4 regions of the Gordonia sp. AC31 genome follow, and region 3 is predicted to be linked to each of the others. Evidence: riboswitches for the same ligand, from Rfam matches in the RefSeq annotation. Region 3 holds a riboswitch; each other region holds the start of a gene.
What was found. Region 3 has a riboswitch for thiamine pyrophosphate ahead of thiO (glycine oxidase ThiO). Riboswitches for the same ligand answer to the same signal wherever they lie in the genome.
Positions count from the first base shown of each region.

Region 1 (5,219 bases), on a different contig from region 3:
CTGGCCGCGGGTCGCCCCCATGCTGCGCATCAGCGCGCCGGCCTCGCGGTCGGTGGCGGCGAATCCCTCGATCAGGCCGATCGCCACCGGAAAGAACGTGACCAGGGCGATGACCAGCACCTTCGGGAGCAGGCCGAAGCCGAACCAGATGATCATCAGCGGTGCGATCGCGATGATCGGCAGGGTCTGGGAGGCGACGAACAACGGCACGAACGCCCGTCGCAGCGCCGGCGAGAAATCGACGACGATGGCCAGCAGCCAGGCCAGGACCAATGAAACCGTGAACCCGATCAGGGTCACCTGCAGCGTCGCCGCGGCGTGCACCCCGATCTCCGCGCGGTGCGACCAACCCTGCGCGACGACGCGCGACGGCGACGGCAGCACCTGCGGCCGGATTCCGCTGACGTCGACGTAGACCTGCCAGACCGCCACCAGGACGACCACCGCGACGAGCGCGGGCGCGATGCGACGCAGGCCGGTGCTACCGAGGGGTGTCGAGGTAGTCATTGGTGAAGTACGTCGACCAGTCCGGCTCGGTCGTGAGCGGCGCCCCGTCCGGGCCGGTCAGCAGACCACTGCGGTACAGGAACCCGGAGTTCCCGGCCCACTGTTCGAGCGTCTGTCGCCCGACCCGGCCGTCGGCGTCCTTCATGTACTGACCGGCCAGCATGCGCTGGCTCTGGAACACCAACTGCTCGTCGTTGAACGCACCGGGGTTGGCGGCGAGGAGGTCGCGGGCCGCCGCGTCCGGGTCGTCGGCCGCCGCCTGGTAACCGCGCTGCAGCGCCGTCACGAAGGCCGCCGCGCGGTCCGGGTTGTCCGCCAGCCAGTCCTCGTTGGCGTCGACGACGATCGCGTATGCCTCCGGGAATCCGAAGTCGGTGTAGTGGAAGTACCTCATCGGGGTTCCGCGATGTTCGGCCTCGATGCCCTCCCACGCGAGATAGGAGACGGTGAAGTCGGCCTGACCGGAGTAGACCGCCTCGTAAGCCGAGGTCCCGAGGGTCACCGAGGTGAACTCGCCGGTGCCGCCGTCGTTTCGGATCACCTGCTCGAGGGTCTTCTCCTCGCCCGGGTCGCCGAAACCGGCGTATGTCTTCCCGTCGAGGTCCTTCGGGCTCGTGATGTCGCGGCGGTCGGCGCGGACACCGATGCCGGTGGCCCACTTCTGCAGCGGCGCGAACACGGAGATGGTCTGCGCGCCCGATGCCCGCGAGAAGGTCGACGAGTTGTGGGTGCTGATACCGAACTCGGCGTTGCCCGCGTCCACGATGGTGTCCACGGCGGTGTTGTTGTACGGCAGGATCTCGACGTCGAGTCCGGCCTCCTCGAACCAGCCGCGCTGCTGCGCCACGAACAATCCCGTGTGGTTGGTGTTCGGGGACCAGTCGAGCGCGAATCGGATGGTGCCGTCCGAATCGGCGCCCGAACCGCATGCGGTGATCGCCGACGACGCGACGACCGCGGCGGCGAGCACGGTGAGGAGGCGGCGCGCGCGGGCGCTCATGCGGCGGGCCACGGCTGCGGGTTCAGCGCGGTGTCCCAGAACAGAAGCTCGAACCGGGTGGCGACGGTGAACGCCGTGGCCATCGCGGCCCGCTCCCGCTCGCCGGCGTGCGCCGCGGCCTCGTCCACGAGTTCCCTTGCCCGCGAGGCGGATTCCTGGAACTCCGGGGCGTCGTAGGTGGTCACCCACTGCGCGTAGGGGTGGTTCGGGTCGGCGGCGAGTACCTGGGCCGCACTCGCGGCCAGGGCCCGGCCGACTTCCGCGTAGATCCAGAAGCAGGGCAGGGCCGCGGCGGCGCCGACCGCATACGACTCGGTCGCGGCGACGGCGGTCAGATAGGACACGTACCCCAGGCACGCCGGCGACGGCTCGGGTTCGCCCTCACGCGGAGGCAGCTGGCCGCCGTTGAGCAGGTCGCCGTGCAGCGCCGACTCGACGGTGGCCGCGGTGGCCGACGAGTTCGCCCAGAACCCCGCGGTCTGCGGGTCGGGGGACTTCGACGCCAGGATGGCGAGGGCCTTCGCGTACCCGGCCAGGTACAGCGAGTCCTGCTCCATGTAGGTGCGGAACACCTCCAGTGGCAGCGTCCCGTCGCCGAGCCGCCGCAGGAACTCGAGGTCGTCGATCGCCGTCCGCAACCCCTTCGTCTCCTCCCAGAGGTGGTCGGAGAATCGGCCGGAGACCGGCATGCGCGCATGCACAGACATGACATCCCTTCGTCAGCATTACCTGGACAGGTTCTCGGGTCTCATCTCAGCCCCGCGTCGCGGAGCACCCCGTGTCAGAACGCAGCCACAGTAGCAGGAGTGGGGGTCGCAGTGGGACGCCTGTGCCACGACCGTGTCCCGGCCTGTTGACCAGCCGGTTTGCGCGTTGATGCGGTGTTCGTTGTATTCTTCACGGCGTTGTTCGTACGGCCGTCACGGTGGCCGGAAGAGCGGCACGGCAGGTTGCCCGAGCGGCCAAAGGGAGCGGATTGTAAATCCGTCGCGCAAGCTACATAGGTTCGAATCCTATACCTGCCACAGCGTGGTCCATTCTCGCGAAACTGCTCTACAGACGGTCTCCGACCAGCGATTTGTCTAGCGCAGACGCGAGTGTGTAACCTCGTTAAGGCTCTCGGGCACAACCGCCCGGGGCACGCCCCCTTAGCTCAGTCGGCAGAGCGTTTCCATGGTAAGGAAAAGGTCGACGGTTCGATTCCGTCAGGGGGCTCGCTGGACGAGAAGTCCGCGGGGCGGTGTAGCTCAGCTGGTTAGAGCGCACGACTCATAATCGTGAGGTCGAGGGATCGAGTCCCTCCACCGCTACACATCGGGTCCGACCGGAACCGAGCGCAAGGGTCGCAAGCCCTGAGGGAACTTCCGAACCCGACCACGTACCACCCGAAAGAAGGCAATCAAGTGGCCTCCTCAACAGATGTTCGCCCCAAGATCACCTTGGCCTGCGAGGTGTGCAAGCACCGTAACTACATCACGAAGAAGAACCGCCGCAACGATCCCGATCGCCTCGAGATCAAGAAGTTCTGCCCGAACTGCGGCAAGCACCAGGGGCACAAGGAATCGCGCTGACGCCGTCGTCGGCCGTTTCGAAGTACCACCAGCAGCGGGCTGCCTCTCGATGAGGCAGCCCGTCTTGCTGTGTCGGCCGAAGGAGTAGAGCTCAATGTCACAGGTAAGCGGAGCCGAGATCCAGGATCCTCCGGACGAGGCGTCGAACGGTGGCGCGAAGCCGACCCCCGACGAGATCGCCGCCCACACCCAGAGCCTTGTCGGCTTCCATTACACGGTCGACGACTATTACGAGATCGGCCGCGAGGAGATCCGTAAGCACGCGATGGCGGTGCAGGATGCGCACCCGACCCACTGGAGCGAGGAGGGCGCCCGGGCCTTCGGTCACGACCGCCTGATCGCCGCGCCGACCTACGTGTCGGTGCTCGGGATCATCGCCCAGCGCAAGCTCTTCGAAGACGTCGTCACCGGCTACGACATGTGGCAGATCATGCAGACCGACCAGCGGCTGGTCTACCACCAGCCGATGAAGGTCGGGGACCGCCTGATCTGCGACGTCTCGCTCGAGTCGTTCCGGCACGTGAGCAGTCCCGAGATGATCGACCTGATGGTCACCAAGAACGTCATCTGGAACCAGCACGACGAGCCGGTCATGACCACGTGGACCTCCCTGGCCGCGCGTCCCGGTATGGACGTCGACCCCGAACTCGAGGCGTCCCTCGACCACGTGATGATCAAGGTCGACGCCATCGGCGAGTCCGGGCACACCGTCGAGCCGAAGGCGGGTCGCTACGACCTCCCCGACCCGACGCAGTCGCCGGGCGCCTTCGGTGCCGTCGACTTCGACACGCTCACGGTGGGTCAGGAACTCACGCCCAAGCGCTACCTGCTGACGCGCGGCAATCTCGCGAACTATGCGGGCGTGGCCGGCGACCCCAACCCGATCCACTTCTCCGACCACGTCGTGAAAGCGGCCGGCATGGACGACGTCGTCGCGCACGGCATGCAGACGATGGGGCTCGGCGCAAGCTTCGTCTCCGAGTTCATCGGCGACCCGGCGGCCTTCTGCGAGTACAACGTGCGCTTCACCAGCCCGGTGTACGTCCCGGCCGACGACAGCGCGGCCGTCGACTTCACCGGCAAGGTGAAGTCGCTCGATCCCGCAACTCGTCGCGGGACCATCGCGATCACCGCCAAGCAGGGTGACCGCCGGATCTTCGGACGCGCGCAGGCCGTCATCCAGTTCAACTGATCGACCGGCCGCGAGCCGTTCCGGCGGCTCACGGACGGGTGGCGTGTACGGTCGTCGGGGGAGCGGAGGCGAGCCCGTTTTGGGTCCACCGCCCCGGTGATCTACACTGAAGTGTCTGATTGATTCAGACTTGCGCGCTACCCATAGGGTGGCGCGTTGGTTTTGTCGGCGACGAAACGTCGACGGGCCGCGAGGTCGGATCGAGAAGGACGGCAACGCCGACCACTCCGGTGGCGGGCGTCGCAAAGGGGCGTAGCTCAATTGGCAGAGCAGCGGTCTCCAAAACCGCAGGTTGCAGGTTCAAGTCCTGTCGCCCCTGCCCTGGTGAAGGGCACACGCTGACGAGAGGACCGCGAAGTTGAGCAAGCGAGACCGGGCCGCCCGCGCCAAAGACGCCGCAGAGGGTTCTGCGGCCGATTCGGCCGCGGCTGAGCTCGACGGTCGCGACGAGGCCACCGACGCGGGTACGGACGACGACACGTCGACCGGAACCGCGAAGGAGCTGCGTCCGTCCGGTAAGCGCTCGGCTCGCGGACGTCGCTCGGCGGCGGGTGCAACCGACGGTGACGCCGACTCCGACACGGGGTCCGTCGCCGTCAAGGAACGCAAGACCAAGAAGAAGGCGTCTGCCGAGGAGAGCCGGAATCCGTTCGTACGGATCTGGGTCTTCCTGACGCAGGTCGTCGCCGAGCTGAAGAAGGTCATCTGGCCGACGCGGCGCGAGATGATCACCTACACGATCGTCGTGCTCGTGTTCGTCATCGTGATGACCGCGTTCATTGCCGGCCTCGACCTCGCCTTCGCCAAGGGCGTGCTCTGGTTGTTCGGCTGACCCACGCGGTGGGCTCGGCCGGCGACGAGAAACACGACCGCCAGATGAACCATAAGGAGCGTGGGCTGCAGTGAGCACCCCGGAGAACGAACTCGCCTCGACCGACTCCGTCGACGC
Region 1 is NZ_JAUZVK010000019.1:27,445-32,663, forward strand. It holds gene Q9R39_RS19490 (ABC transporter permease) at 1-507, opposite strand, end outside; gene Q9R39_RS19495 (ABC transporter substrate-binding protein) at 482-1,507, opposite strand; gene Q9R39_RS19500 (TenA family protein) at 1,504-2,214, opposite strand; TPP riboswitch at 2,202-2,296, opposite strand; tRNA gene Q9R39_RS19505 (tRNA-Tyr) at 2,452-2,532, shown strand; tRNA gene Q9R39_RS19510 (tRNA-Thr) at 2,650-2,722, shown strand; tRNA gene Q9R39_RS19515 (tRNA-Met) at 2,744-2,817, shown strand; gene rpmG (50S ribosomal protein L33) at 2,911-3,078, shown strand; gene Q9R39_RS19525 (fused (3R)-hydroxyacyl-ACP dehydratase subunits HadA/HadB) at 3,173-4,270, shown strand; tRNA gene Q9R39_RS19530 (tRNA-Trp) at 4,517-4,589, shown strand; gene secE (preprotein translocase subunit SecE) at 4,629-5,102, shown strand; gene nusG (transcription termination/antitermination protein NusG) at 5,173-5,219, shown strand, end outside.
Region 1: it holds a riboswitch for thiamine pyrophosphate, as region 3 does, so the genes downstream of both, Q9R39_RS19500 (TenA family protein) here and thiO (glycine oxidase ThiO) in region 3, are expected to answer to the same signal.

Region 2 (5,219 bases), on a different contig from region 3:
AGAACGGCGCCGAGATATTGACGTTCATGGTCTCCGCCCACTGCTCGGAGCTCAGGTCCTCGAGGTTCTCGACGTAGGTCTGCCGGGCGGCGTTGAGCACCAGCACGTCGATGCCCCCGAGCCCGGCCACGGCGTCACGGACGATCCCCCGCGCCACCTCTTCGTCTCCGACGTCGCCCGGCAGCAGGACGCAGGTGCGGCCGGCCTCACGGACCAACCGGGCGACCTCGTCCGCATCGGACTGCTCCGAGGGCAGGTATCCGATCGCCACGTCGGCCCCTTCGCGTGCGTACGCGATCGCCACCGCGCGACCGATACCCGAGTCTCCGCCGGTGATGAGCGCACGGCGGCCGGTGAGTCTGCCGTGACCGATGTAGGACCTCTCACCGTGATCGGCCGGCGGCTCGAGCTCGGATGCGAGCCCCGGCACCGGCTGGGACTGCATCGGGATGTCGACCTCGTACTTTGTGGTGGGGTCGACGAGCGGCTGGGCGTTGGGATCGGTGGTCACGGCAGGCCTCCTGAGACGTCGGGGATTCCGACCGTACGCGTCCTGACCGGATGCGAGATGACGCCGGATCACCCACACTGCGGATACGACCGGATTCCATCGATTCGAAGGAGCAAGCATGCCCCGTTACCGCGTAGTGGACCCCGACCAGAACGTCATCGAGGAGAAGGAGTTCGCTGACGACACCAAGGCGTACGACTGGTTCAAGACGGTCGAGGTCCCCGACGACGCGCTCGGGTACGCCATGGAGGTAGACATGGACGGCAAGTGGACCCGCTTCGAGATCAACGACGGCGGCACCAACACCTCCCCCGCCGCCGACGAGGGCACCGGCACCCCCTGATCCGAGACCCGGCACGACGGGCAGTCGACCCGCCCAGCTCGACATCCGCTACTCCGCCTGCGGATCCGCTACCTCCACGGGAGTAGCGGATTCCGAGGCGGAGTAGCGGATTTCGGAGGACCTGACAGGCTCACCCCTTGACCAGTCCCGTCCACGATGAGGTTCTGCCCGGTCACGGCGCGCGTCTCGCCCGATAGATGCGGTCGCGCACGGCCAGCGTCAGCGCGTCCAGGCGGGCGGCCTCTGCGAGAAGGTCGGCCACTCTGCTCGGACGGTCGGTGGTGCTGTCGACCAGGGCGTCGTTCGCCCGCTCCAGTAGGCGGGCGAACGCGGGGTCGCCGTCGAGGGCGTCCCTCACGGCGGGGTACTCGGCTTCGAGCGGGGTGCCGATGCCGAGCGTGGAGCGGAGTTCATACCAGCGGTCGAGGGTCGCGGCGAGCGCCTCGGAGGCCAGCGCGTGGGTGCGCCGCGCGGTGTCGACGGCGCGCTCGGCGGTGAGCTGCGCCGGGTCGGTCCCCCGGCTGAGCCGACGGTGGCGGGCGAGGTCCTCCAGTCCGGAGCGCACGAGCCATCCGGTCGACGCGATCCACGCGACCACACCGGCGAGGACCGCGAACACCACCAGCGCGAGGATCAGCGGCACGTCAGATCACCGCGTTGAGGACGAGCGTCAGCGGGACAGCCAGGAGCACCGCCGCCGAGAGGCCGGCCCCGATCAGTTTGCCCACGCCCGACCATCGGAGTTCGGAGCGTTCGGCCTCCAGCGCCGCCGGTGACAGCGGAGCCGCGAGACGCCCGGCGGCGGAGGCCGCGGACTCGGCGACGGCGGGCCAGGTTCGCGGGACGTCCCGGTGCGGGTCGCTGCCGAGATCGTCGGCGGCCAGGAGGGCTCGTTGCTCGTCCCATTCCGCGAGGCGCTGGTCGAGTTCGGCGACAGCGGCCTCGGCCTCGGCGATCCGGCGGCCCTCGGCCGTCCGCGAGAAGACCACCGAGGGGAACTGCATGACTCCAGCCTCCCCCACCCGACCTGCACCGGCAAGGGCGCGCACGTGTGAGGGCGCGAGGGCGCGCGGGCACGAGGGCGCGCGGGTGCGAGGGCGCGCCCTCGGTGCGATCGGCGCCGCCGCGCCTCACCCCTTGACCAGTCCCCCGTCCACGATGAGGTTCTGCCCGGTCACGGCCCGCGCCCACGGGGAGGCGAAGAACAGCACCGCGTCGGCGAGTTCGGCCGGCGTGATCGCGCGGCGCAGCGGCGTCCCCGACGCGATGAGGTCGAACACCTCTGCAGGCGTGGCGGCGCTCGCGGCGGTGGTGCGCAGCAGACCGCCGGAGACCATGTTCACCGTGATGCCGTCCGGCCCCAGATCGGTGGCGAGGGTCCGGGTCAGCGACAGCGCGGCGGCCTTGGCGGCGGTGTAGTCGTGGTACGGCACGACGGGGTGCTGGAACAAATTGGTGCCGATGTTCACGATCCGTCCGAAGCCGGCCTCCCGCATGCCCGGAAGCGTCGCCTGGGTCGTGGCGAGGGTCGCCTTGACGGCACCGCGCAGTTGCGAGTCGAAGTCGTGCCAGGTCAGCGTCTCCGGTCGCGGGCGGGCGTCTCCGTTGAACTCGAAGTCGACCAGTGCGTTGTTGACGACCGTGGTGACGGGCGCGCCGAAGTGGCGACGGGCGGCGTCGACGAGGGCGTGCACTTCGTCGTCGTCGGTGACGTCGGCGCGGAGTGCGACGGTGCGGTCCTCGCCGAGCTCACGGACGAGGTCGGCGGCGGCCGACTCGCTGCGGTGATAGTTGACGACGACGAGAGCGCCCTCTCTGGAGAAGGCGCGACTGATGTCCGCGCCGAGCCCGCGGGCGCCGCCGGTGACGAGGACGACCTGCTCGTCGATCCGCACGCTGTTGCCGATATCCACTGCCACTCACTTCCCGGTGTTCCCGGCGAGGGTGGCGATGCGGCTCCGCTCCTCGGCAACGCAGGGCGCGTCCGATCGGCGACGGCACCGAGACCACCGTTGTGGTGGACGCGAGTGCTGTATCGACATTCCTTCGCTGGAACTACCCAGATCAGGTTCGACGGGTGTGATCTCAGCCGCCCGGATGGGCAGCACCCCGTGTCGCGGACCACCATAGATCACCGGCCGTCGCGGCGCGCGGTCCCCACGTCGATCCGCAAAACGCGTGTCGGTGCGAGTCAGTGCGTGGTCATCCCGCGGTCTCGTACCTGGCCGCCAGCTTCGACAGCGTCTCGGTGATGCCCGCCGCGTTCTGCTTGGACACCCCCACGATCTCGTAGAACCTGCCGAGCTTGGACGGCCGGTTGTCGAAGCTCTCGACGACCGTCGTCTTTCCGTCCCCCGCCGGGGTGAACTCCCAGCGCCACCGGGCCCCTGCGGGGTTCGCCCACTCGATCACCTTCTCCGCCGGGGTGTCACGGTGCTCGGTGACCGTGCAGGTGGTGCGGTACGGCACGCCGTACATGCGCATCGCGGTGGTGAACTTGGCGCCGGGGTGCAGGGTGGCCGGCCCCTGGACGTTGTCGCGGACCGTTCCGGACCCGTCGACGAGTCCGTGCTTGCGAGGGTCGTTGACGAGGGCGAACAGTTCGTCGGCGGGCGCGTTCACGGTCACGCTGCGGGCGACCACGCGCGGTCCGCGGTCGATTGTGCTGATGGCGGTCATGGGGAGGTGGGACCTTTCCGGTCGGACTCGGCCTGGCGGCGAGCTCGGATGCGATTCACCCCACCGTACGACCGCGCTCCGACATCACGGAGCCTTTCAAGATAATTGTGTGAGTTTTGGTTAGTGATGTCTGTCACATGTGGGGGTCGAAGCGTTCCGGGTAGGCCAGTGCGAGTTCGGCCAGTGCGGCTCGCCAACCGTGGATGGTGGCGCCTTCGACGAGTCTGGGGATCGATTTCCGGGGGCCTGCGTGGCCGTCTGCTCGGCGTTGAGCGTCCTTGGCGCGTTCTCGGTCTCGTCGGTCCTCGATGTTGCGTATGGCTAGCCATAGCAGCTTGATCGCGGCGGCATCGCTGGGGAAGTGCCCGCGGTTCTTGGTGATCTTGCGCAGCTGGTAGTTCAGCGACTCGATCGAGTTCGTGGTGTAGATCAGCTTGCGTGTGGCTGGGCCGAAGGCCAGGAACGGGATGAACCGCTCCCAGGCGGCCTCCCACGACCTGACGGCGGTGGGGTACTTGGCGCCCAGCGGCGATTCGGCGAAGGCCTCCAGTGCGGCTCTGGCGGCCTCGGTGTTGGCGGCGGTGTAGATCGGCTTGAGTGCCTTGGCCACGTTCTTGCGGTCGCTGTAGGACACGAACCGCATCGAGGCCCGGATCAGGTGCACCACGCAGGTCTGCACCTCGGCGAAAGGCCAGGTCGCGGCAATCGCCTCGGACAGTCCGGTCAGCCCGTCGCAGGCCACGATCAGGACGTCTTTGACGCCGCGATTGGCCAGTTCGGCGCACACGCTGGCCCAGAACGCCGCGCCTTCCTTGGCCTGCACCCAGATGCCGAGCACGTGCTTGACGCCCTCAAGATCGACCCCGACCGCGATGTGGGCAGCGCGGGTCTTCACGTGGGCTCCATCGCGGATCTTGATGTGGATCGCGTCCAGGAACACCACCGGGTAGAACGCCTCCAACGGGCGGTGCTGCCAGGCCGCGACTTCGTCCAGGACCGCGTCGGTGACGTTGGCGATGGACTCGTGCGACAGCTCCACCCCCAGGGTCCGCGCGAGGTGGTGCTCGATCTCCCGGACGGTCATTCCGCCGGCGTACAGCGAGATGATCTGGTCCTCCAGCCCGCCGAGCCGGCGGGCGCCCTTCGGGACGAGCTGGGAGGCGAACGAGCCCTGCCGATCGCGGGGCTGATCCAGTTCCACCGGGCCGACCTCGGTGGCCACGGTCTTGCGCGAAGTGCCGTTGCGGTGGTTTCCGTCCCCGCCACGGGCGTGGGCATCGCGGCCCAGATGCTCGGTCAGCTCGGCGCCCATGCCCCGCTCAAGGACGGCCTTGAGCATCTCGTTCAAAAAGCCGTCCTTGCCAGTCAACTCCAACCCTCGCGAACGGGTCTCGGCGAGTACGTGATCAATCAGCGCATCCGAGAACACCTCCCGGCGAAGCCCAGCAGCATCTGATACATCCGTAGCGTCGTGGTCGTCAACAGCCATAGCGTTCATGATTCCTCCTCCGGATCAACTCACACAGACCATCTGACACGCCCACTCATCGAGAACAAAACGGGCCAGACCACGCCACAGCGTGTCACGCGACCGACCCTCATGGGTGGAATCCCACGGGGTGGATCCTGTCAACGGACGCTCGCGCACCTATCTCGACGGAGGAACACTGGAGTTCCTCGTCTACG
Region 2 is NZ_JAUZVK010000036.1:12,281-17,499, forward strand. It holds gene Q9R39_RS23065 (SDR family oxidoreductase) at 1-511, opposite strand, end outside; gene Q9R39_RS23070 (hypothetical protein) at 630-854, shown strand; gene Q9R39_RS23075 (hypothetical protein) at 1,027-1,497, opposite strand; gene Q9R39_RS23080 (hypothetical protein) at 1,499-1,858, opposite strand; gene Q9R39_RS23085 (3-oxoacyl-ACP reductase) at 1,985-2,767, opposite strand; TPP riboswitch at 2,879-2,976, opposite strand; gene Q9R39_RS23090 (SRPBCC family protein) at 3,057-3,533, opposite strand; gene Q9R39_RS23095 (IS256 family transposase) at 3,667-5,022, opposite strand; gene Q9R39_RS23100 (hypothetical protein) at 5,153-5,219, shown strand, end outside.
Region 2: it holds a riboswitch for thiamine pyrophosphate, as region 3 does, so the genes downstream of both, Q9R39_RS23085 (3-oxoacyl-ACP reductase) here and thiO (glycine oxidase ThiO) in region 3, are expected to answer to the same signal.

Region 3 (5,219 bases):
CGCAGCGGATGCTCGAGGTCCCGGTAGCGCTGCCCGTTGATCGTCGCCGTGCCCGATGTCGAACGGTCGAGTCCGAGCATCATCCGCATGGTCGTCGACTTACCCGCACCGTTGGGGCCCAGGAAACCGGTGACCCGTCCCGGCCCCACCTCGAAGGTGAGGTCGTCGACCGCGCGTTGACCGCCGAAGTCCTTCGTCAGATTCGCTACCTGCAACACGACTCGACCATAGCCGCCGAACCCCGAGCGGCCCGGTCTGTCATTCGGACGGCCTGCCGCGGGACCGCGGGTCAGTCCCGGTCGCGCCCGGGTGAGGACGCGTGCGCCCAGAAACGCTTGGGGATCCGGCCCGCACGCGCGGCCAGGCGGCCCGCGGTCACCGCGTGCCGCATCGCCGTCGCCATCAGTTCAGGGTTCTCCGCCCGGGTCACGGCGGTGGCCAGAAGCACGCCGTCGCAACCGAGTTCCATCGCCAGGGCCGCGTCGCTCGCCGTGCCGATGCCCGCGTCGAGAATGACCGGCAGCGGGTCGTCGAAGCGGGTGTGGCAGTCGTCGACGATCATCTCGATGTTGTGCGGGTTGAGGATTCCGAGTCCGGTCCCGATGGGCGATCCGAGGGGCATCACCGCCGCCACCCCGAGATCGGCGAGTCGCGCGGCCAGGACCGGATCGTCGTTGGTGTAGGCCAGCACGACGAAACCGTCGGCCACCAGTGCGGCCGCGGCGTCGACGAGTTCGATGGCGTCGGGCATCAGGGTGCGTTCGTCGGCGACCACCTCGAGCTTCACCCAGTCGGTCTCGAACGCCTCGCGCGCCAGCTGGGCGGTCAGGACCGCCTCGGCGGTGGTGTGACAGCCCGCGGTGTTGGGCAGGACGGCGATGTCGAGCCGGCGCAGCAGATCGAAGACCCCGGTGCCCGAGGCCGCGTCGACGCGCCGAACCGCGACGGTGGTCAGCTCGGTCCCCGACGCGACCAGCGCGCGTTCCAGGGTCGCGAGATTCGACGCGCCGCCGGTACCGGTGATGAGTCGCGACGAGAAGTCGCGACCGGCGATGCGCAGATGGTCCGCATCCGGGATCGTCTCGTCGCCGGACTTCTGCTCGGTCCGCGAGGCGTCGGGCTTCAGATCGGCGAGGTCAGCCACCCTGCACCGCCGTGACGATCTCGACGACGGCACCGTCGGTCATCGTGTGCCGGTCCCAGCGGCCGCGCGGGACGACCGCGCCGTCCACCGCGACCGCGATCCCCCGGTCCGGCAACCCCAGCCCGGTGACGACGTCGCGCACCGACGTGTCGGCGCCGACGTCGACGCTCTTGCCGTTGACGGTGATGCTGGCGGTGATACTCATTCCTCTGCTCCTTCCAGAATCGACAACACGCGGGCGGCGGTGCCCGGGGCGAGGACGATCCCGTTGCGCCCGTGCCCGGTCGCCACGACCGTTCGTGTGTCCACACGGGTGACGATCGGCAATCCGTCCGCGGTGCACGGCCGCAGACCGGCCCCCGCTTCGGTCAGTTCGTAGGTCCGCAGCCCGGGGAAGACCTCGATCGCGTCGGCGAGCAGATCCGCGACCCCGCCGGCCTGCGGCGCGCGGTCGGCCGTCCCCTCGGCCTCGTACTGGGTGGCGCCGACGACGACTCCGTCCTCGCGCGGCACCAGGTACACGGCCCGCCCGTGGAGGCGTGCCCGGACGACGTGACCGGGCGGCGGCACCGACCAGCGCGTGCGGTGCAGGCGGAGGATCTCCCCCTTCGCCGCATGCAGGTCCACACCCGGCCAGAGGGCCGCGGTGCCCAGTCCAGCGGCGAGCAGGATCTGGGTGTCGGAACCGAGGTCGTCGAGGTCGGCCAGGGATTCGACGCGCGCGGAGACCAACTCGGCACCCGCCGACGTCGCGGCGGCGCGCAACGCCTCGAGCAGCCGCCGGTTGTCGACGGACCACTCGCCGACCGCGCGGTAGCCACCGACCAGTCGAGAGCTCAGCGACGGTTCCAGGGTCCGGATGTCGCGGCCGGTCACCGACTGCAGCGCGGCATCGGTGGCGGGCTGCCCGGCCCAGACGAAATCGGCGAGATGCCGCAGGTATTCGATGTCGGTGGCCGAGGCCGCGACGAACAGCGAGTCGGTGGCGGTGACGACACCCGGGTCGTCGAGCCGCTTCACGAGCGCCGGCCACAGCCGGACCGATTCGACCGACAGGGCCAGGGACGCGTCCTCGCCGGGATGACCCTCGCCGAGTGAACCGAGCATGCCGCCGGCGACCCAGGACGCGCGCTCGTCGGTGCCGGCGTCGAGGACGCGAACCCGCCATCCGGCGTCGGCCGCGGTGAGCGCACAGGTCAGCCCGATGACACCGCCCCCGACGACCGTCAGGGCGCGGTGGGCAGGGCGCTGCGGTGGGGAATCCACGCTGGGAATCACCTTCCTTCGCCGGAATGACCCGGATCAGGTTCGACGGTCAGCGGAATCTGTCCGCACTCTCAGCCCGGCCGATCCGGACTCCCGTGTGTTCGTGCGATCCACCCTACGCCGGGGCGTCGGGGGTCCGGTTAGCCTGGTCGGCGTGACGACCCCGAACCGCACCAGCTCCGCGTCGACGGACCCCGGCTCCGCGACGGACCGTCGCCGGCGGCTCTCCACGGCCCGCCTGTACCTGTGCACCGACGCCCGGCGCGAACGCGGTGATCTGCTCGACTTCGTCGACGCGGCGCTCGCGGGCGGCGTCGACATCGTGCAGCTGCGCGACAAGAACTCGCCGGGCGAGCGCGAATTCGGGACCCTGGAGGCGGGCGAGGAACTCGAGATCCTCGCGGGCATGCGGACGGTCGCCGACGCGCACGGTGCCCTGCTGGCGGTCAACGACCGCGCCGACATCGCGGCGCTCTCCGGGGCCGATGTCCTGCACGTCGGACAGGGCGACCTGTCGCCGTCGGCGGCCCGCCGGATCGTCGGACCGGACGTCGTCATCGGCGCCTCGACCCACGACCCCGAGCAGGCTGCCGCCGCGATCGCCGACGACGACGTCGACTACTTCTGCGTCGGTCCGTGCTGGACCACCCCCACCAAACCGGGCCGCGCCGCCGCCGGCCTCGACCTCGTGTCCTCCACTGCCGCAACACAATCAGCCAAGCCGTGGTTCGCCATCGGCGGAATCGACGCCGGCCGCGTCGGGGAGGTCACCGCGCTCGGGGCGCGGCGCATCGTCGTCGTGCGGGCCATCACCGCGGCCGATGACCCGGCCGCCGCAGCCACCGACCTCGCCGGGATGCTCTAGCGGTTCCCCTGGCGGAAACACGTTTGCCCGGTCGGTGTCGCGGGTCTATGGTGGACCGATCATGTTGTGCATCACGAGCGTTCTCGTAACCCGCCGCAGCGGGGTCTGAATCTGACCGACCCCCCGCTGCGGGTCGGTTGCGCTCTCCAGTCGGTCATCCGTTCTTCGACCGAAATCGGTTTTCGAGATGCACCCTCTTCATCTACCTCGTCGATCCTGTTCGTGGACCGAGCGCGACGACCGGCACGACGGCGACCAGTTCGCCGCACGTTTCGGCCGCCCGCTTCCCCCTGGGATGCACGAGGAGGCCGCCGGGATGACCTGGCAGGAATTCACCGACGAGTACTCCCGTGGCGGCACGATCCGGCTGGGCTCCTTCTCTGCCGTCCCGTACTCGGGCGACCTGGTCGAGTGCCGCGCGACGCTCGCGATCGCCGACCGCATCATGTCCCGCAGCGCCGTCGCCGCCGGCCCCGTCGGTGCGATGACCTCGATCCTCTACGACGTCGGCGCCCCGGTTCAGATCGTCCGGCTGCACCAGCGGGTCGTCGACGGCATGGTCACGACGTTCCTGCTGTGCGAGCACGACGGCCGGCAGGCCTGGGCCGTCGGTGAGGGCGCGAGCAGCGACGAGGCGAACGTCCACGCGCTGGTCGCCGGGGCGAACCGACTGCTGGAGTCCGACCGCGCCGGGGTGTGACCCCGGGCTCCTCAGGGAACGGGGCCTCAGCTCTGCGGATCGAGCATCGCGATCCGGTCGCGGAGGACGGGCCACGCGACTCCGAACGCGGGGTGCAGTGGGAGTTGATCGACGCGCTTCTCGTCGACCCATCGCAGTTCCGTGGATTCGAAGTTGGCGACCGTGCGGACCGGCGAGTCCGTCTCGGCGATGACCGTCGTGTAGGTCCATCCGCCGGGCGCCTCGAGGGTGACGACCGCTGCGACGACGCGCAGGTCGTCGGCGGTGATCCCGGCTTCCTCCTCGGCCTCGCGGATCGCGGTGTCGATGGCACCCTCGTGCGAGTCGCGGGCCCCGCCGGGCAGCGCCCACGTGCCGCCCTGATGCGACCACGCGGCGCGGTGTTGGAGGAGCACCCCGGTCGATCCGTCCGGCAGCGGCGCCCGCAGCAGCAGACCTGCCGCGCCGTGGATACCCCAGTATCGAGAACCGTCGGGATCGATCACCCAGCCGTCGCCGTCGCCGCGCACCACGCCTCCTCGCATCCCGGTCGCCCCGACCGGGTGCCTCCACCGTAAGTGAGATGCGCAACACCTGCCAGGGAGACCGCGAAGCCCTCTCATCGCGGCTCGGAACCTCGAGGTGCCGTCGGCGAGCACCCGGCACGCGCGAACCGCCGAGGTCGGCGGCGCGGCGCCGGTCGACTCGGGAGGAACCCGGCACGATGACATAGGGTGAAACACGCACGACCCGGTGAACGATGACCCAGATGACACAACCCTGACGTTGATCGCCCGGTCACGCGAATCCGGAACGGGGAACCGGTGACCGTAGGACCGCACCGGAGACGATCCAGCGTTTGAGAAGGGATCAGGTAGGTGACCGGCGACGCGTCCTCCGTGCGGACGGCGCTGACGCGTGGCGGTCGCACGATCCGTCCGGCACAGGCCTCACCCCCGATCCGCCAGGTGCTCGCCGACCGACGCGAACTCGTCGCCACCGCCCGGGAACGCGCCCAGTCCCCGTTCCAGACCCTGCGCCACTTCGCCGTCACGACCCCCGGCAAGCTGATCATCATCTGCGGAATCCTGGCGCTCGGCTGTCTGAGCACCGGCCTGTACGCCTCGACGGTCCTGGAGGACCGCACCCAGACCCTGCAGCGCCTCATCGATCGGACCGAACCGCTCGCCGAGGCCGCGCAGGTTCTCTACAGCTCGCTGTCGATCGCCGATGCGTCGGCGAACGCGGCCTTCATCTCCGGCGGA
Region 3 is NZ_JAUZVK010000007.1:221,377-226,595, reverse strand. It holds gene Q9R39_RS11255 (ABC transporter ATP-binding protein) at 1-218, opposite strand, end outside; gene Q9R39_RS11250 (thiazole synthase) at 290-1,078, opposite strand; gene thiS (sulfur carrier protein ThiS) at 1,137-1,349, opposite strand; gene thiO (glycine oxidase ThiO) at 1,346-2,410, opposite strand; TPP riboswitch at 2,406-2,517, opposite strand; gene thiE (thiamine phosphate synthase) at 2,565-3,275, shown strand; gene Q9R39_RS11230 (hypothetical protein) at 3,592-3,975, shown strand; gene Q9R39_RS11225 (NUDIX hydrolase) at 4,002-4,484, opposite strand; gene Q9R39_RS11220 (hypothetical protein) at 4,833-5,219, shown strand, end outside.

Region 4 (5,219 bases), on a different contig from region 3:
CGACCGAGCTGCAGTCACGGGTGCCCGACGTCGCGCAGGTCTTCATCTCCGGCGAACCTGGTCGATTCACACCGCTCCCCGACGCCGACCCCGCCTCGGTCGAGCTCCCGGCTGCCCCCGACGCCGGGCTACCCGCCCTGTTCCTCGTGTCGGGGGGCACCACCGGACTGCCGAAACTCATCGCGCGCACGCACGACGACTACGACCTCAACGCCCGGCTGTCCGCGGACGTCGCCGGCCTCACCGCCGACGACACCTACCTCGTCGCCCTGCCGGCCGCGCACAACTTTCCGCTGTGCTGCCCGGGAATCCTGGGCGTCTTCGGTGCGGGCGGCCACGTCGTCTTAGCCGACAACCCCAGTCCGGACAACACTTTCGACCTCATCGAGCGGCACCGCGTCACGGTGACCGCGCTCGTCCCCGCGCTCGCGCAACTCTGGTGCGCGGCGACCGAGTGGGAGCCGGCGGACATCAGCTCCCTGCGCCTGCTGCAGGTGGGCGGCGCCAAGCTGGCACAGTCCGACGCCGTCGCCCTCGACGCGGCCCTCGGCCCCGTCGTCCAGCAGGTCTTCGGCATGGCCGAGGGGCTGATCTGCTACACCCGGACCGACGACCCGCGTGACTTGGTGCACCAAGTGCAAGGGGCACCGATGTCGGAGCTCGACGAGGTGCGGGTCGTCGACGAGGGCGGAGCCGATGTCCCCGACGGGGAAGAAGGTGAACTGCTGGTGCGGGGGCCCTACACGATCCGCGGTTACTACCGCGCCACGGCGCACAACGAGAAGTCCTTCACGCCGGACGGCTTCTACCGGTCCGGGGACAAGGTCACCCGGCTGCCGTCGGGGCACCTGGCCGTGACCGGCCGCATCAAGGACACCATCGTGCGCGCCGGGGAGAACGTCGCCGCCGACGACGTCGAGGAGAACCTCCTCGCCCACGATTCGGTCCGGCAGGTCGCGGTGGTCGGGCTGCCCGACGACGCGCTCGGTGAGAAGATCTGTGCGGCAGTCGTGCTCTCGCACGAACACCCCCCGGCCCGACCACTCGAGCTGGCCGCGATCCGCACCTTCCTCGCCGACCGCGGACTCGCCTCCTTCAAACTGCCCGACGTGGTCCGCGTCGTGCGCACGCTCCCGGTCACCGCAGTAGGCAAGATCGACAAAAAGGTGCTCCGCGAGACACTGCTGTCGGAGCCGTCGGCAGGCTGAGCCGAGTCGGAGCCCGCTCCTCACACCGGCGCGAGGAGCGCGACCACCGCACCATAATCCCAAGGAAGCGCATAACCCCTGCTCCCTGAGGTGCGAGGAGCGATAGCGACGAGCCTCGAAGGGTCCGGCGAGGAATGTTCCGGAGCCGCCGAGGCTTACCTTCGGATCACACCGGCGCGAGGGTCACGATCCCGGGATGGCCGTCGAGATAGTGCTTGGTGAAGGTGCACACGGGCCGCAGGCGGGCGCCCTGCTCGCGGGTGAAGTGCACGACGGTGCGGGTGAGTCGGGTGGCGAGACCATGTCCGGTGTACTCGTCGTAGAGCACGGTGTGTAGGACGGTGATGGTGGTCTGACCGTCGACCGTCTCGGTCGAATAGCCGAGCACGCCGACCAGGTCGCCGGCGACCCACAGCTCGAACCGGTCGCGGTCGGGATTGTGCACCACCTGCGAGATCTGCTGCAGGATCGACTTCGCCGACTGTGGTGGTCGCTGACGATGCTTGCGTAGCACCCGACCCTCCTCACCTCTTGATCGTGGACATCGGACCACTGACATGTGCCGTCCGAACCTCGGCATAGGCCCCGCTTGTGATCCGGGTCACACGGTACCTTACGGAACCGTAACTGATGACCCCGATCGTCCGGTCGTCGCACATCGAGACGGTCGCGCGCACCCCTACGACCCGAACGAACTCCGCGCTGTAGGGTGGCGGACGCACGACAACTACACCGCGGGGGCTCTCACGATGACCGAGGGCTGAGATGGCGACGGGCGGTCGCCGACCGCTCGAACCTGTCCGGGTAATGCCGGCGTAGGGAGACAAGCCATGGGCACACGTGTATCCGCGACTCGCGACGGCAGCGCACCCGCCGACTCAGGGTTCCTGACCCTCGGTCCGATCGAGGGCAGCACCAAGCACTACCTCACGGTCGGCGACCTGCGCGTCCCGCAGCGTCGTATCCACCTCACCAACGGCGAACACCTCGACGTCTACGACACCTCGGGTCCGTACACCGATCCGACGGCGCGCATCGACGTCGAGAAGGGCCTCGCCCCCACCCGCGACAACTGGCGCCGCCCGGAACCGGTCGACGGCGCGAGCACCCAGCTAGCTTGGGCGCGGGCCGGGATCATCACCGAAGAGATGCGGTTCATCGCCGCCCGAGAGGGCATCGACCCCGAACTGGTCCGGTCGGAGGTGGCGATCGGGCGAGCGGTCATCCCGGCGAACCACCGGCATCCGGAGTCCGAACCGATGATCATAGGCAAGAACTTCGCGGTCAAAGTCAATGCGAACATCGGTAATTCGGCGGTGCGCAGCTCGATCTCCGACGAGGTCGAGAAGATGGTGTGGGCCACCCGCTGGGGCGCCGACACGATCATGGATCTCTCGACCGGCGCCGACATCCACACCACCCGCGAGTGGATCATGCGCAACTCGCCGGTCCCCGTGGGGACGGTTCCGATCTACCAGGCGCTGGAGAAGGTCAACGGCGATCCCGCCTCGCTGACCTGGGAACTGTATCGCGACACCGTGATCGAGCAGGCCGAGCAGGGTGTCGACTACATGACCGTGCATGCCGGTGTCCTGCTGCGCTACGTTCCGCTGACCGCGAAGCGGGTGACGGGCATCGTCTCGCGCGGCGGTTCGATCATGGCGGCCTGGTGTCTCGCGCACCACCGGGAGTCATTCCTGTACACGCACTTCGACGAGTTGTGCAAGATCTTCCGCCGCTACGACATCACGTTCTCCCTCGGCGACGGCTTGCGCCCCGGATCGATCGCCGACGCGAACGACGAGGCCCAGTTCGCCGAACTCCGCACTCTCGGCGAGCTGACCGCGATCGCCAAATCGCATGGTGTGCAGGTCATGATCGAAGGCCCCGGGCACGTCCCGATGCACAAGATCGCCGAGAACGTGCGCCTGGAGGAGGAGTTGTGCGAGGAGGCCCCCTTCTACACCCTGGGTCCGCTCGCCACCGACATCGCGCCGGCCTACGACCACATCACCTCGGCCATCGGCGCGGCGATGATCGCTCAGGCCGGCACCGCGATGCTGTGCTACGTGACTCCGAAAGAGCATCTAGGACTTCCGGACCGCGACGACGTCAAGGTCGGCGTGATCACGTATAAGATCGCGGCGCACTCGGCCGACCTGGCCAAAGGCCACCCGCGGGCACAGGAACGCGACGACGCACTGAGCAAGGCGCGCTTCGAGTTCCGCTGGACCGACCAGTTCAATCTCGCCCTCGACCCCGACACCGCGCGCGCATACCACGACGAGACGCTGCCCGCCGAGCCCGCGAAGACCGCCCACTTCTGCTCGATGTGCGGACCCAAGTTCTGCTCGATGCGGATCTCGGCGGACGTCCGCGCCTACGCCGAGGAGCACGGTCTCGTCACCGCGGACGACATCGACCGGACTATCGCCGAGGGCATGGCCGCGAAGTCGGCCGAGTTCGCCGAGGCCGGTAACCGCGTGTACCTCCCGCTCCAGACGACCGGCGGCGCCTGATGCGCACAGACGACGCACGACGACGCACAGTCGACGCGAATCAGCGCACGGTCGACGAACAGGCCTACACGGGACTCCCGCTGTCACCGCCCGGAACGGCCCCGGTACGGGTCCTGACGATCGCGGGTTCGGACTCCGGCGGGGGCGCGGGAATACAGGCAGACATGCGCACCTTCGCCCTGCTCGGGGTGCACGGGTGTGTCGCGGTGACCGCGGTGACGGTCCAGAACTCGGTGGGCGTGAGCGGGTTCGAGGAGATCTCACCGCAGACCGTGGCGGCGCAGATCGACTCCGTGTCCGGTGACATCGGTGTGGCCGCGGCGAAGACCGGGATGCTCGCGTCGGCGCCCATCATCGAGGCCATCGTCGAGCAGTGCCGCACGAGTGGAATCGGCCGGGACACATCCGTTCCGCTGGTGGTCGATCCGGTGTGCGCGTCGATGCACGGCAACCAGCTGCTCGCCGACTCGGCACTCGACACCCTGCGGCACAGCCTGTTTCCCCTCGCGACGGTGGTGACACCGAACCTGGACGAGGTCCGGCTCATCACCGGCATCGCGGTCACCGATGCCGCGTCGCAGCGCGACGCGGCCAGGGCACTGCTCGATCTCGGGCCGCGCTGGGCGCTGGTGAAAGGCGGGCACCTGCGAACCTCGGACCACTCCCCCGATCTGCTCTACGACGGCGACCAGTTCATCGAGCTCAGCCACGAACGCATCGACACCCCGCACGACCACGGCGCCGGCGACACCCTCGCCGCCGCGATCGCGTGCGCGCTGGCCCACGGGCACGACGTTCCCGCGGCGGTCGGTTTCGGCAAGGACTGGGTGACCCGCTGCCTGGCGGCCGCGTATCCACTGGGCGCCGGCCACGGTCCGGTCAATCCGCTGTGGCGTGTGGGCGTCGGGTCGGCGGACTGACGCGACGCCGGTCCCGAACCGGAGAACAGACAACGCTCCCCGACGGCGACCGGCGCCATAGGGGAGCGTTGTCTGTGTCGAGGGACCGTCAGGCGGTTCCGCTGAGGGCCTTGCTCTTCAAGTGCTCGAACTCCTGAGGGGTGATCGCGCCCGAGTCGAGCAGGTTCTTCGCGTCGGCGATCTGCTGGGTCGGTGAGGTGCCTGCGACGGACCGGATGTACTCGTCGGACGCCTGCTTGGCCTCGCTGTACGCCTCACGCTGACGCTCGGCCATCCCCTTGCCCTTCGCGAGCAGGTACACGATGGCGGTGATGTACGGGAAGATGATCAGGAAGACCACCCACGCCGCCTTCGCCCACCCCGAAGCCGCCTTGTCGCGGAACAGGTCGCTGATGATGTGCCACAGGACGATCAGATAGGCCACGAACGCGAAGATGACGATCGTGTACCAGATGAAGTCCCAGAACGAATCCCACATAAGAAGTCTCCTTTGTCTAGAAGCAAGCCTGCCCGGCGCACCGGAACCGTGAATTCCCTCTGAGCATGTCACAGCTCTACGGTGGTCAGCGCAA
Region 4 is NZ_JAUZVK010000013.1:93,746-98,964, forward strand. It holds gene Q9R39_RS16330 ((2,3-dihydroxybenzoyl)adenylate synthase) at 1-1,208, shown strand, start outside; gene Q9R39_RS16335 (GNAT family N-acetyltransferase) at 1,375-1,722, opposite strand; TPP riboswitch at 1,933-2,047, shown strand; gene thiC (phosphomethylpyrimidine synthase ThiC) at 2,039-3,727, shown strand; gene thiD (bifunctional hydroxymethylpyrimidine kinase/phosphomethylpyrimidine kinase) at 3,727-4,647, shown strand; gene Q9R39_RS16350 (SHOCT domain-containing protein) at 4,736-5,125, opposite strand.
Region 4: it holds a riboswitch for thiamine pyrophosphate, as region 3 does, so the genes downstream of both, thiC (phosphomethylpyrimidine synthase ThiC) here and thiO (glycine oxidase ThiO) in region 3, are expected to answer to the same signal.